Regions from separate parts of the Gottfriedia sp. OAE603 genome, predicted to be linked through region 4. Evidence: riboswitches for the same ligand, from Rfam matches in the RefSeq annotation. Region 4 holds a riboswitch; each other region holds the start of a gene.
What was found. A riboswitch is a leader RNA that binds a small molecule or an ion and turns the genes downstream of it on or off. The one in region 4 is predicted to bind thiamine pyrophosphate.
Positions count from the first base shown of each region.

Region 1: it holds a riboswitch for thiamine pyrophosphate, as region 4 does, so the genes downstream of both, ABID96_RS03450 (thiamine phosphate synthase) here and thiD (bifunctional hydroxymethylpyrimidine kinase/phosphomethylpyrimidine kinase) in region 4, are expected to answer to the same signal.
Region 2: it holds a riboswitch for thiamine pyrophosphate, as region 4 does, so the genes downstream of both, thiT (energy-coupled thiamine transporter ThiT) here and thiD (bifunctional hydroxymethylpyrimidine kinase/phosphomethylpyrimidine kinase) in region 4, are expected to answer to the same signal.
Region 3: it holds a riboswitch for thiamine pyrophosphate, as region 4 does, so the genes downstream of both, ABID96_RS16190 (ABC transporter substrate-binding protein) here and thiD (bifunctional hydroxymethylpyrimidine kinase/phosphomethylpyrimidine kinase) in region 4, are expected to answer to the same signal.

Region 1 covers NZ_JBEUNN010000001.1:683,830-686,973, reverse strand. The annotation lists gene thiC (phosphomethylpyrimidine synthase ThiC) at 1-408, opposite strand, end outside; TPP riboswitch at 541-656, opposite strand; TPP riboswitch at 913-1,022, shown strand; gene ABID96_RS03450 (thiamine phosphate synthase) at 1,141-1,743, shown strand; gene thiO (glycine oxidase ThiO) at 1,740-2,831, shown strand; gene thiS (sulfur carrier protein ThiS) at 2,855-3,058, shown strand; gene ABID96_RS03435 (thiazole synthase) at 3,061-3,144, shown strand, end outside.
Region 2 covers NZ_JBEUNN010000001.1:3,664,231-3,667,374, forward strand. The annotation lists gene ABID96_RS18550 (hypothetical protein) at 1-47, opposite strand, end outside; gene ABID96_RS18555 (low molecular weight protein-tyrosine-phosphatase) at 61-537, opposite strand; TPP riboswitch at 839-943, shown strand; gene thiT (energy-coupled thiamine transporter ThiT) at 1,101-1,676, shown strand; gene ABID96_RS18565 (hypothetical protein) at 2,012-2,170, shown strand; gene ABID96_RS18570 (Dps family protein) at 2,371-2,820, shown strand.
Region 3 covers NZ_JBEUNN010000001.1:3,161,532-3,164,675, forward strand. The annotation lists gene ABID96_RS16180 (ABC transporter permease) at 1-3, opposite strand, end outside; gene ABID96_RS16185 (thiamine-binding protein) at 3-293, opposite strand; gene ABID96_RS16190 (ABC transporter substrate-binding protein) at 320-1,309, opposite strand; TPP riboswitch at 1,438-1,547, opposite strand; gene racE (glutamate racemase) at 1,776-2,567, shown strand; gene ABID96_RS16200 (RrF2 family transcriptional regulator) at 2,598-3,038, opposite strand.
Region 4 covers NZ_JBEUNN010000001.1:405,238-408,381, reverse strand. The annotation lists gene cytX (putative hydroxymethylpyrimidine transporter CytX) at 1-404, opposite strand, end outside; gene thiD (bifunctional hydroxymethylpyrimidine kinase/phosphomethylpyrimidine kinase) at 397-1,203, opposite strand; TPP riboswitch at 1,343-1,453, opposite strand; gene ABID96_RS01895 (hypothetical protein) at 1,624-1,998, opposite strand; gene ABID96_RS01890 (FTR1 family iron permease) at 1,988-3,144, opposite strand, start outside.

The DNA.
Region 1 (3,144 bases), 280 kb from region 4:
CGTAATATTTGCACCATCTTTTGCTCGTAATGGTTTTCTATCTAGTCCTTGGAAGACCTCTATATTTTTCTGTACAACCTCACTTTTAAAGCCATTATCTTCCGGCTTTACTTTCCGACCTTCATACTCGATTACATCTTCACGCTCAATAATCCATTTTCCTCTTATAGACTTAAGTCCTTTACGAATATCAACTGTTTCGCTTTCATCGGTATAAGGACCACTTGTATCATAAACACGTACAGGAGCGTTTTCCTCTTCCCCAAATGATCCAGTTGTAGGACTTAATTTGATTTCACGCATTGGAACCAACAAGTCAGGTCTTGATCCTTCTACATATACTTTTTTACTTCCCGAAAAGCTAGACATGATTGAAAAATTCATTTCATTTACAGAATTGTTCATTATGATTTCCCCTTTTTAATGTGATTAAAAAGAACAAAATCCAATCCACGATAAGCATGAAAAAAAGCCGTATCTTAAAAATATAAGACCCGGCTAATGGTTAGTTTGACTACAATAGTGATAAATGATCACTACTGTAATAAACGCTAACTTCCCCACGCTGGTATGAACCAGATCAGGTCCTGAGGGTTAAGAAACTTAAAGCGCGTTTCTCTCTCAGCCCAACTAATTGGACACCCCTAGTCAAACTATTCATTTGTACAGACTTAATATAAACCTATGAAGCAATCTTGTAAATCATTTTATTTACCTAAAATTTTACAGGATTGGATGAAAATTCATATCTATACCTGGAAACATTCACTATTTTCACATAAAAAAATTATTTTTTATTATATCTTTAAGTGTCTATTTTGCTAACTTTTGACATAATATTTACAAACTATCATTTTTTTAATCTTGAATTATTTTATTTTTATGCTATGCTAAATTTAATTTTCATAGTGTATTCATCACTAGGGGATCCCTTGATAAGGGCTGAGAATAAAGTAGTTACTTTTAAACCCTCATAACCTGAACAGGTTCGTACCTGCGTAGGAAAGTGGCGCAATGTCTTTTTATGCGTTTATTTGTGTATCTTACAAACCACTTTCCAGTTTTAGGAAAGTGGTTTTTCTTGTTTTAAAACGAAATTTACAATACATACACCCTATTTTTCAAAAAGGAGGAGCAAATTTGAAGCTAATTGCAGTAACGAATAATATGTATTCTGTTCATGAACTTGCTTCAAAGATTATTCAAATACATGATGTTGTTGATTTAGTTCATATACGAGAAAAATCTAAATGCAGCTCGGAATTACATACCCTATTAAATCTTTTAAGGCATAACAAAGTTCCTATGAACAAGATCGTCATGAATGACAGATTAGATATAGCTTTACTTACCAATCTAATAAACATTCATTTGCCAACTCACGGGCATCCGGTCAAGTTAGTGAAAGAACAATATCCAACAATGAACGTCGGTCGCTCAGTCCATTCAGTAGCAGAGGCTATTCAAGCTGAGAAGGATCTGGCCAATTATGTCATTTATGGACATTGCTTTAACACAAATTGCAAAAAAGGTTTACGTCCAAATGGAATTGATCAGTTAACTGAGATGAAAAAAGTTCTTACAATTCCAGTTTACGCAATTGGTGGGATAGCTCCTGATCATCTTCCTATACTAAAAGAGTGTCAGGTAGATGGAATTGCAGTCATGTCGGGTATTTTTTCTTCTGAAAACTCGCGTGATGCTGCTCTAAAATATATGGAGAGGTGCACTAGTAATCTATGAAACAACATTTTGATGTAATCGTAATTGGTGGTGGAATCATTGGATGCTCCATCGCTTATTACTTAGCAAAAGAAAAAATAGACGTTGCCATACTCGAAGCACAAACGATTGGTTCGAAATCAACTAGCGCTGCAGCAGGCATGCTCGGAGCTCATTCTGAGTGCAATGATTCAGAGATTTTCTTACCTTTTGCAAGAAGCAGTCAACTAGCTTATTTTGAACTGAATGAAGAGCTTAAGAGACTAAGTCATATCGACATTGAGCTGAAAAAAGGTGGGATTTTTAAACTTGCTTATAATGACGATGATAAAATCCAATTAGCTTCCCTTCTTTCTCAATCAACGGTCAAGTGGTATGAACCAACTGAAATTCAAAGGAAAATACCTAATATAACAACAGATATAATTGGAGCAGCATATATAGAAGATGATGTAAGTGTCCTACCCATTTCTGTTTGTATGGCTTTTTGCAAAAGTGCACAAGTGCTCGGAGCTACAATACACGAAAATACTTGTGTTTTAGACATTCAAAAAATTGAAAATACATTTATGATTCATTTTACAAATGGAAAATTTACAGCTGATAATATCGTCATTGCAAATGGGGTTTGGAGCACTTCTTTTTTCAAGCAGCTCGGATTAAATAATCGTCTTATCCCAGTTAAGGGAGAATGTCTATCGGTTACAAGTGAACATTTGACGTTGGAGCACACAATTTTCCATGATCATAACTATATTGTTCCTAGAAACAACGGAAAACTTGTTATTGGTGCAACGATGGTTCATAACGAATGGGATGAAAAACCAACCCTACTAGGTATTGAATCATTAATTGAAACTGCCAAAAAGATGCTACCTGATATGACCAAGATGACCATTGAATCATTTTGGGGAGGTTTAAGACCACAAACCATTGACCAAAAACCATATATCGGAAAACACCCTGATGATGACAATATATTTTTTGCAACTGGACACTTTCGCAATGGCATTCTTCTTGCTCCTGAAACGGGCAAAATGATTCGAGATTTTATTCTTAAAAGAAAGATTAGAACTGAGTGGGTAGAAGCGTTTAAAGTGAATCGATAATTTTAAGGCGAGGTGTAAAACGTTTGATCATCCAATTAAATGGCAAAAGTATTCAGCTAGCTGAAAATATTTTCACAGTAAAAGATTTACTTCTTTCTTATCAACTAGAAAATAGAATCGTTGTAGTAGAAGTGAATAAAGAAATATTGTATCGAGAACTGTACGGTACTACAGCTCTTTCAAACGGAGATATTGTAGAATTAATACATTTTGTAGGAGGAGGTTAATGATGTTAACAATTGGAAAACATTCATTTCATTCAAGATTATTTCTAGGTACAGGCAAATACCCTTCTTTTGATATTCAAAAAAAG
Region 2 (3,144 bases), 3.3 Mb from region 4:
GCGACTCCGACAAGAATATTGCGTAAAGCTTTGTTACGTTTTGACATTCTACATCCTCCTCTAAACAGTTAGTTGGTGTTGCTTTAAAATATGCTGAAGTAAATGTGAGCAGCCTTCCTCAACAATGTTATATACTTCATCAAAATTTCCCGTATAATACGGATCAGGTACTTCCTTCCATAATGAAGATGGTACGTAATCTGAAAGGAGTGATATTTCTCCTATAGAATTATTTCTTGCTAAATTCATTAAATCCTCTTTATTCTGTGCATCCATAGCAACAATATAACTAAAATATTTAAAGTCATTATCTGTCACTTTTCGAGCTTTCATACCATCGCAATTTATGCCTTTTTGACCTAGTAATTCCTTTGTTCCCTTGTGTGGTGGGTGACCAATATGCCAATCTCCAGTACCTGCAGAATCAATCACAAATTGTTTTTCTAACCCTTTTTCTGTCACTATCTGACGAAAAACAGCCTCTGCCATTGGCGAGCGACAAATGTTTCCTAAACAGACAAATAATACATGAATCATTTCGATGTCTCCTTCAAATTATTTACACTTTTTGCCAAAATTTAGCTGTTAGTTTCGATTTCATTCTACACTTTCTAATTTAAAAAGAAAAGGAAAGCTAAAGTGAATAATTTAACTTAAAATCAACAAGATTATACTCATAAAGAATATTTTCTAGTAAGTACACTGATAATTCATTGATTTAACCATAGCAATAGGGCTTACTTTCTTTTTATGCTTAAAATTTTTAACTTTAATCGTATAAAATGATTGTATTTTTAAAACACATTGACTATATTTAGTATTGACAACTAAATGTACGATGAACCACAAGGGGAGCCATGAGGCTGAGAGTGAATAGTATAACTATTCTTACCCTTCGAACCTGTTAGTTAATACTAACGTAGGGATGTGGCACGATGAAAAAGTAACCCTGGGATCATCATGCTACCAGTGTTACTTTTTTTATTTTTACCATTCCTCTCCCTAATTTACACTTCCTTTGAAAGAGTTATCCAAAACTCTATTCCAAAGTGCTTCATTTACAATGAGTGTTGTCAAAGAGAGATAAGGGGGAATCTTTTATGAGAAATTCAAAAATACAAATGATGGTTGAAATTGCTATGTGTGCAGCCTTAGCAATGGTTTTTGATTTACTGCCATTATTTAAAGCTCCACAAGGTGGATCTGTGTCGTTATCAATGCTTCCTGTTTTTTTAATCGCATTTCGATGGGGAATTAAACAAGGTTTAATAACTGGCTTATTACTTGCTGCACTACAATTAGTAACCAACTTTTATTTTGTTCATCCAATCCAAATATTATTAGATTACATCATTGCTTTTACTGGTCTAGGTTTAGCTGGTATTGTTTACAAACAAGTGAAAACTAATTTAACGAGTGGCAATAAAGTAGCTGTAACTATTTTTATTTTAGTAGGTACTTTTATTGGTTCACTAGTCCGTTTTATCTGTCACTATATTTCAGGAGTCGTGTTTTTTGGTTCATACGCTCCAAAAGGAACACCAGTATCATTATATTCTTTAGTTTATAATGCATGGTATATGGTTCCTTCATTTATCATTTGTGCAATCATTTTAATATTTTTACTTTCGACAGCTCCAGTTCTTGCAAATGTTAAAAAGAATCAAGCTGCTTAAGTTTCATCATTCATTTACTCATTACCCTACTCTTTCTTGAGTAGGGTTTTTTACTATTCTTGGCCGTTTTCAAAGCGAATTTGCAGGCAAAGAATAGATTCTACTGACTGACTGAAAACACTTGCCTCTCGAGTCGTAAAGCCTGATGAGTAGCGGGATTACCTTAAGGTAATGAGCACCGCAAGCAGGCGAAGCAACGAAGAAAGCGAGCGTTTGTCAGCAGTCTAAGTAAAATATTCATAAAATTATTGAACACTTTGTGAACTATAGTTATTTGCTCCAATCCTCCCTCATATAAATAAATACAGTAAAAAATATCAAAGGAGGTTTAAGCTTTGATTTATGACATCCTCATTTTCTTCATTTTTACGATTATTCTTTTAGGTGGTATTGGAGCATTTTTCATGCTATTAAAAAGTTCATTACAAGTGGACGATGAACATCTCATTGATGCTAAACCTCCCCATACTGAAAAAGGGGATCATTCTAATTGAAAAATTTGTAAAATCATTCATATAATGGATGGTTTTATTTTTTTTTGGAACATTATTTCCTATAAATCGTTAATTTTACTAATTGTTCACTTAGTTATCAAATATTACCATGACTATTTCTACTCAATATCATATATGATGGTTGTACATGATTATCGTAGACACCATGAACTCTTGACTTATCAGAGGAGGAATTTTAAATGGATACGCCCATCACAAAAACGACTGTAGATGTATTAAACAAACAATTAGCTGACTGGAATGTGTTATATGTAAAATTACATAACTATCACTGGTATGTTAAAGGAGGAGACTTCTTCACTTTACATGCTAAATTCGAGGAACTATACAACGAAGCGAGTATACATATTGATGAGCTAGCAGAGCGTGTATTAATAATTGGTGGAAAACCACTTGCTACTATGAGAGAATATTTAGATACTTCTGGGATTAACGAAGCTAACAAATTAGTGAAGGCAGAAGGAATGGTTCAAGATCTAATTCATGACTACCAATACTTAATAGAAGATTTAAAAGATGGCATGGAAATTACAGATTTTGAAAACGATTCTGTCACACATGATATGTTACTAGCAATTCGCGAACAACTTTCAAAACATGTTTGGATGTTAAATGCATTCTTAGGTTAATAAAAAACAGTGTATAACTTCATTGAATGATTCATCATTCTCTGTTGCTTACACTGTTTTTTCTATTATTACTTGTTTTCGTCTGTAAAAAAGATGGTTCTTTTCGTTTAAACAAACATTTGTTTAATTTATCTGGCCTCTTTCATATCCATTGTTAATATCGAATATATGACTTTTATTGGTTTTAAAAATCAAAAAACGATTGTAATGATACAACTTATAATGATTAGTGCAAAAGATTCTTACTGATTGAAAACAAAAATGCTATTTATCTCAATTTATTAATAGAATGTAAAGTATATTGTTCTATTCTATGAGTAAATC
Region 3 (3,144 bases), 2.8 Mb from region 4:
CATTAACGATACTTCTCCGTCAAATCATCCATTGCAATACCTTGTGGCTGATATAGAATTTTCATTTGTGTAATGACATTATGACAGCCTATTTCAATCATTTTTTCATTCATTTTTTGGACAATAATTAATAATTGATTTAATTCGCCTTCCATTGTTGTTTCTAATGGTTGAACTTGGTATTTTACACCAGACTCATCGATTACTTTTATCGCTGCATCAACCGCTGGAATAACTTCCTCAATTTTATTGGTTTTAGGAATAATTTGTACACTCATTAATGTATTAGACATTTAAAGCTCCCCTTTGTCAAAAATTATTATTCTGGTAAAAACTCATTTGTAAAAGCTTTTTCCGGATCAAATTTACCCTCTAACAATTTATTTTCAGTTAACCACTCAGCATAGTTTTTCCAAATTGTTAACTTCTGTTCACCCCAACGACTTGCATCGTCTTGATATTTAGTTGAAAGCCATTCCTGACTTTTTTGAACTAGTTCTTTATCTAAATCTGGATTATCTTTTAACAAAATATCTGCAGCTTCTTTTGGATGATCGATTGAATAAGTATATCCTTTAGATGCTGCCTTCATAAATGCCTTAACGGTTTCTGGTTGATTCTTAATCATTTTTTCATTCGTTGCAAGTACCGGCGTATAGTAATCTAACTTATCACTGTAGTCAGTTAAATAAACCATATTTAACTTTTCACCACGAAGCTCTGCTTCTATACCTGTCCATCCTTGATAAATCCAAGCAAAATCAATATCTCGCTTTACTGCCGTGAAGAAATCAGCTTCGCCCATATTAACGATATTTAATTTATTAACATCTGCATTTTCTTTTTTCATCAATGAATCTAAAATTGCTTTTTCTACAGGTGAACCCCATCCACCATAAGTTTTACCAACAAAATCTTTAGGTGATTTAATATTTTTGCTAACTGGTGAAGCAAAACCAGAAGTATTATGTTGAATAACAGCTGCAATCGACACGATTGGTACGTTTTGTACTCTTGCTTGTGTAATTGACTCTTGGTAAGAAACGCCAAAATCAGCTTTACCAGAAGCAATTAATTGATCTGCTCCTGTTTGCCCCGGGCTTATAATCTCTACATCCAGACCTTGCTCTTTAAAATATCCATTTTCTTTTGCTACAAATAAACCTGTATGATTTGTATTTGGCGTCCAGTCTAATACTACCGTCACCTTTTGTAGCTTTTTTTCTTTCTTCGGTGTTGACGAATTTTGCTCACTACATCCTGCTAAAGTTAAGCAAAGTGCAAAAAAACAAATCAGTAATCTTTTCATTCTATAACTCTCCTTTTTGTTTTGTTTATACAAATGAAATGTGTTAGCACCATAGTCAGGTACTAGAACTAGACAAAAAGAAAACGCCCGAATAAATATCCGGACGTGAATGCACTGTAAAAAACTATATCAAAAGAGATACTGTTCCCTACGCTGGCATCACCCAGATCAGGTTCTAAGAGTCAGTATCTAAAGGATACAATCTCAGCCAGCAACACTGGCCCCTCCACATTTTCTCGCATATAAACTTTTCATGATAAATATAACAGATAAATTCCTTAAATACGACTCATTTTCAACATAAATTTAATATTTTAATAATCTGTATATATAGAAAACTTCATTTCTTGAAAAAGATAGAGCAGAAATTGCACCATGAACACTATGAATATAATAGATCAACAAGGTTTAAAAGTTTGTGGGAGTTTGTGGGAGCTTATAAATATAACGAAGGCGAGTGGACTAGATGAATAAGCCAATTGGTGTGATTGACTCAGGCGTTGGAGGCTTAACAGTTGCAAAACAAATGATCAGGCAGCTACCGAACGAAGAAATTTATTATGTAGGTGACACACTTAGATGCCCATATGGCTCACGTTCATATGATGAAATTAGACAGTTTACTTGGGAAATGACAAACTTTCTCCTAGACAAAGATATTAAAATGTTGGTCATTGCATGCAATACTTCAACTTCTATCGTTTTACAGGAAATGCGCGAAAAATTGCCGATTCCTGTAATCGGGGTCGTTCATCCAGGAGCAAGAGCGGCAATAAAGCTCACGAAAAATAATCAGATCGGAGTAATTGGTACAAATGCTACTATTCATAGCCACGCATACAAACACGCACTAAAGAGGATTAATCGATCAGTCGAAATAATAGAATTAGCCTGTCCAGAATTTGCTGGAATAGTTGAAAGTGGTAGATACATTCAACCAGATATTTTTGATCTTATTCAAGAGGCTTTGAGTCCATTAAAAGAATCGAGCATTGACACCTTAATACTAGGTTGCACTCACTATCCTCTATTGAGTTCCATTATTCAAGAAGTAATTGGCTCTCAGATCAAGTTAATCAGTTCAGGTGATCAAACAGCTTTGGAGGTTAGTGCAATACTGGACCAGCAAAATTTATTATCAACCAAGAAGTCTGTTTCACACTCCTTTTTTACCACTGGAAATCCCGTGGCATTTCGCAAAATAGCTTCTTCAATATTCCAAGAACCATTGGAACATATAATACAAATTAAACTTTAAAACACTCAAGCATTTTTTGCTCGAGTGTTTTTATTTTTTATTTAAGTCAAAATATTCTTTTAGCATAAAATTATTTTGTACAATATCTTCAAGGGTATATTCGTCTAATACTTGTAAAAACTGATTTAATGCTTTATTAAATATATGCTTTAAAGAACAAACAGGTGTTATGACACAGTTATTGTTATCCTCGAAACATTCAACAATATGAAAGTCCTCTTCTGTCTTTCGAATTAATTCACCTATATTTATGTCCGATGGTCGTTTTGCAAGTCGGATTCCACCATTCCGTCCTCGAATTGTTTCAATATAACCCATCTTCCCTAAATTATAGATTATTTTCATTAGATGATTTTTTGAAATATCATACGCCTCGGCAATATCCTTTATATTTACCAGTTTTTCATTTGGTTCAGTGGACAGGTATATTAAAACCCGAAGAGAGTAATCCGAATAATTGGTTAACCGCATAAATTCCCCTCACTCATTTATTTTGATTAATCATAGCATAATTGTGAACATTTTTTAAACTTTTATAAATTGAGACTAAAAAGATGTATTTTACATATTGCTTTAA
Region 4 (3,144 bases):
GTACAAATTAATAGTCCAACTACAAGACACCAAACCCAAGGTTGGTTAAAATGAAAATCAGATGTAGTTACTACATTAATAGACCTGGCTCCTGTCACAATCATAATTGCTGTCCAGCCTAGCAGCTGTAATACATTTAATATAGAAAATAAATAACTACCATAACGTCCAAATGATATTTTAGTAGACTCCATTGCTGTTAAACGCTCTCTTGAACCAATGACACCACCTAATACAAGAAGTAGCGTACCTAGTAGATGACCGATTAATATAGCAGTCAATCCTTTTGAAAAACCTAAAGGTGCAATAAGCGCACCTGTCATAATTTCAGCGATTGAAACTGCTGCTCCGAACCAAAGTGTTGCGAAGTTCCATTTTGTTAACTTTCCAGTTAGTTTATACATGCTGTATCCCCGCCTTTTGATACATCGAATAAAAATGATGTACTGGACCTACACCTTTTCCGATAGAGAATGAATGTTGAATTGCTAGTTGTATGTACTCTTTTGCTTTACTAATCGCTTCGTTTAATGGACATTCATTCGCTAGATTAGAAGCTATGCTTGATGACAAAGTACACCCAGTACCATGAGTATTGTTAGTTACTATTCTAGTACCCTTATAATAAGTAAATTCGTATCCATCATAGCTAATATCTGTTGCATCGTTCTCTAAGTGACCACCTTTTACAAGAACAGCGCTAGCACCTAATGAGTGAATTAAAATAGCAGCCTCTTCCATCTCTTTAATCGTTGAAATGTTTCTACCTGTTATAACTTCTGCCTCCGGAAGATTAGGTGTTATGACAGTTGCCAATGGAATCAGTTCTTGAATTAAAGCTTCTTTCGCATCTGGACTTAATAAATCATAGCCGCTTTTAGAAACCATAACTGGATCAACAACAATGTGCTTCGGCTTATATTGTCTTAGTTTCTCAGCAATGACTTTAATTGTATCAATTTGTGATACCATCCCAATCTTTACTGCATCAACTTCAATATCAGTAAAGATTGCGTCTAGCTGATTTGCAATCATTTCTGGTGTAATGTCTTGAACTGCAAATACCCCTTGTGTATTTTGAGCTGTCACTGCGGTAATTACGCTCATACCAAACACACCATGAGCTGAAAACGTTTTTAAATCTGCTTGAATTCCAGCTCCACCACTCGAGTCGGACCCCGCAATTGTCAGTACTTTTTTCAATTTCTTTCCTCCTATTTAATGAATAGACTTTTTTGATCTAACAGATAGAAGTTGTGGATTGATTTAGAAAACAAAAAAGCACAAATCCCCATAGGGACTTGTGCTCGAACAAATCAATGTTATAAATACATAAAAATATGCATTTACTCGCTCACTTTCCTACGCTGGCATTATCCAGATCAGGTTAAAGGGTCAAAGACAATTGTGTCTTAATCTCAGCCGACCATTTACGGCACCCCTAGTACTATTCAAAATATCAAATTGTAATTCTATATCATATTAATTAATACTATTACTAAATTCAAGTAGTTAGACTTATTTATTCCATTCTAAATAAAAACTTTTGAAAGGATAGTTACAGGCTTACTCCCCATTGAGTAGACCATCGATAAAGAATCTACCCTTTGGGGTGCTTTAGTATTATTTTAAGTCCTTAACTTCATTAAGAACATCATTTAAATCATCTGCAGCTTCGTTAAGAGTATCTGCGTCAAGTGGAGAAACTTTTACACCGGCTTCAATAATGTGTAGAGGAGTTTCAACCTTTTCATAAAGATCTGCATCTTTATCTTTTACTGAGTCTTCAAATTTTTCCCAAGACTCTTCAAGTGCCTCTCCACTTTCTTTTGCTTTTGATTCATCATTATCAGCAACTTGCGATTTTAAATCTGTAAGTGTTTGAATCATATCATCTGATCCACTTTTAATCGATTTATCTTCTTTTGTGCCACATGCAGATAAAGTTAATGATAGTGCTAAAGTCATTGATAAAACTAATTTTTTGTTAGATAACATGTTCAATTTCCCCCGAATTTTGTTTTTTTTCATTTTTTTTATTAGAAAATCTATTAAAAATTGCAACGATACATGCAATAAGTAATAGTATAATTTGTGGTATGAAACTCTCCCAAGTAGAATATATGGCAAAGAAATCCACTGTTGGTATTGGTGCCTGCGTCGCTGGTAATAATCCAGATAATTGTAAACCGTGAACGCCCATACCCGTAAATTTGAAACATAAATAGAACATAAGAAGACTAGATATAAGGAAAAATGGTCTCATCGGAACTTTTAAACCAACTTTTAAAATTAAGTAACTTAGAATCGCTAATATGAGAACCCCCAATACAATGCCCGTTAATAAACTTGTTAATTTTATAGATGAAGCCATACCAATAAAGAACAAGACTGTTTCAGTTCCTTCACGAAATACTGCTAAAAATGAAAGAATTGAAAGTGATAATAAACTGCCAGTGTTTAAAGCTTTCGTACTCTGGGTTTGAATATAAGATTGCCATTGTTTTAAATTCGATTTACTGTGAAGCCAATAACTCATATAAAGCAACATGACTGCAGCAAATACTCCGGTCCATCCTGCAATTAAGAAATTATTACTTCCAAAAGCACCTGCTGAAAATAGTAAGTTCACGATAACGCCTAATATTATACTTACACCTAATCCAGCTCCGACTCCAAACCAGATCCACTTAGTTTTTTTCTCATGACCAGACTTTCTTATAAATCCTAATAAAGCTACCACAACAAGTAAGGCCTCTAATCCTTCTCTTAATAAAATTGTGATTGCATCTAACATTGTATAACTAGTTTTAGCTGCTAAAGGTGAAAGATAATCTCGCATATCTTTTATCGTTTTAGTTGCTGCTTTAATGTCAGGTGTTTTAGCAGACAGCATTGCGTATGAAGTAACCATATCTCTTTCTGCATCTGTATAAACTTTTTGGGATTGTGTCAATACTACCCCTTCAATACTAATCCAAGATTTTCTAAATTGATCTATCTCTGATTTTGCTCCAGATACATCATTTTCTTTTAAGTTTGATAATGCATTGTTTAATATTTGTATTAAATCTTCAACACTACCCGTATTCTTTATATTAATTTTGGATTCAGCGAACTGATGTGTAATGAACTTTTCATTTA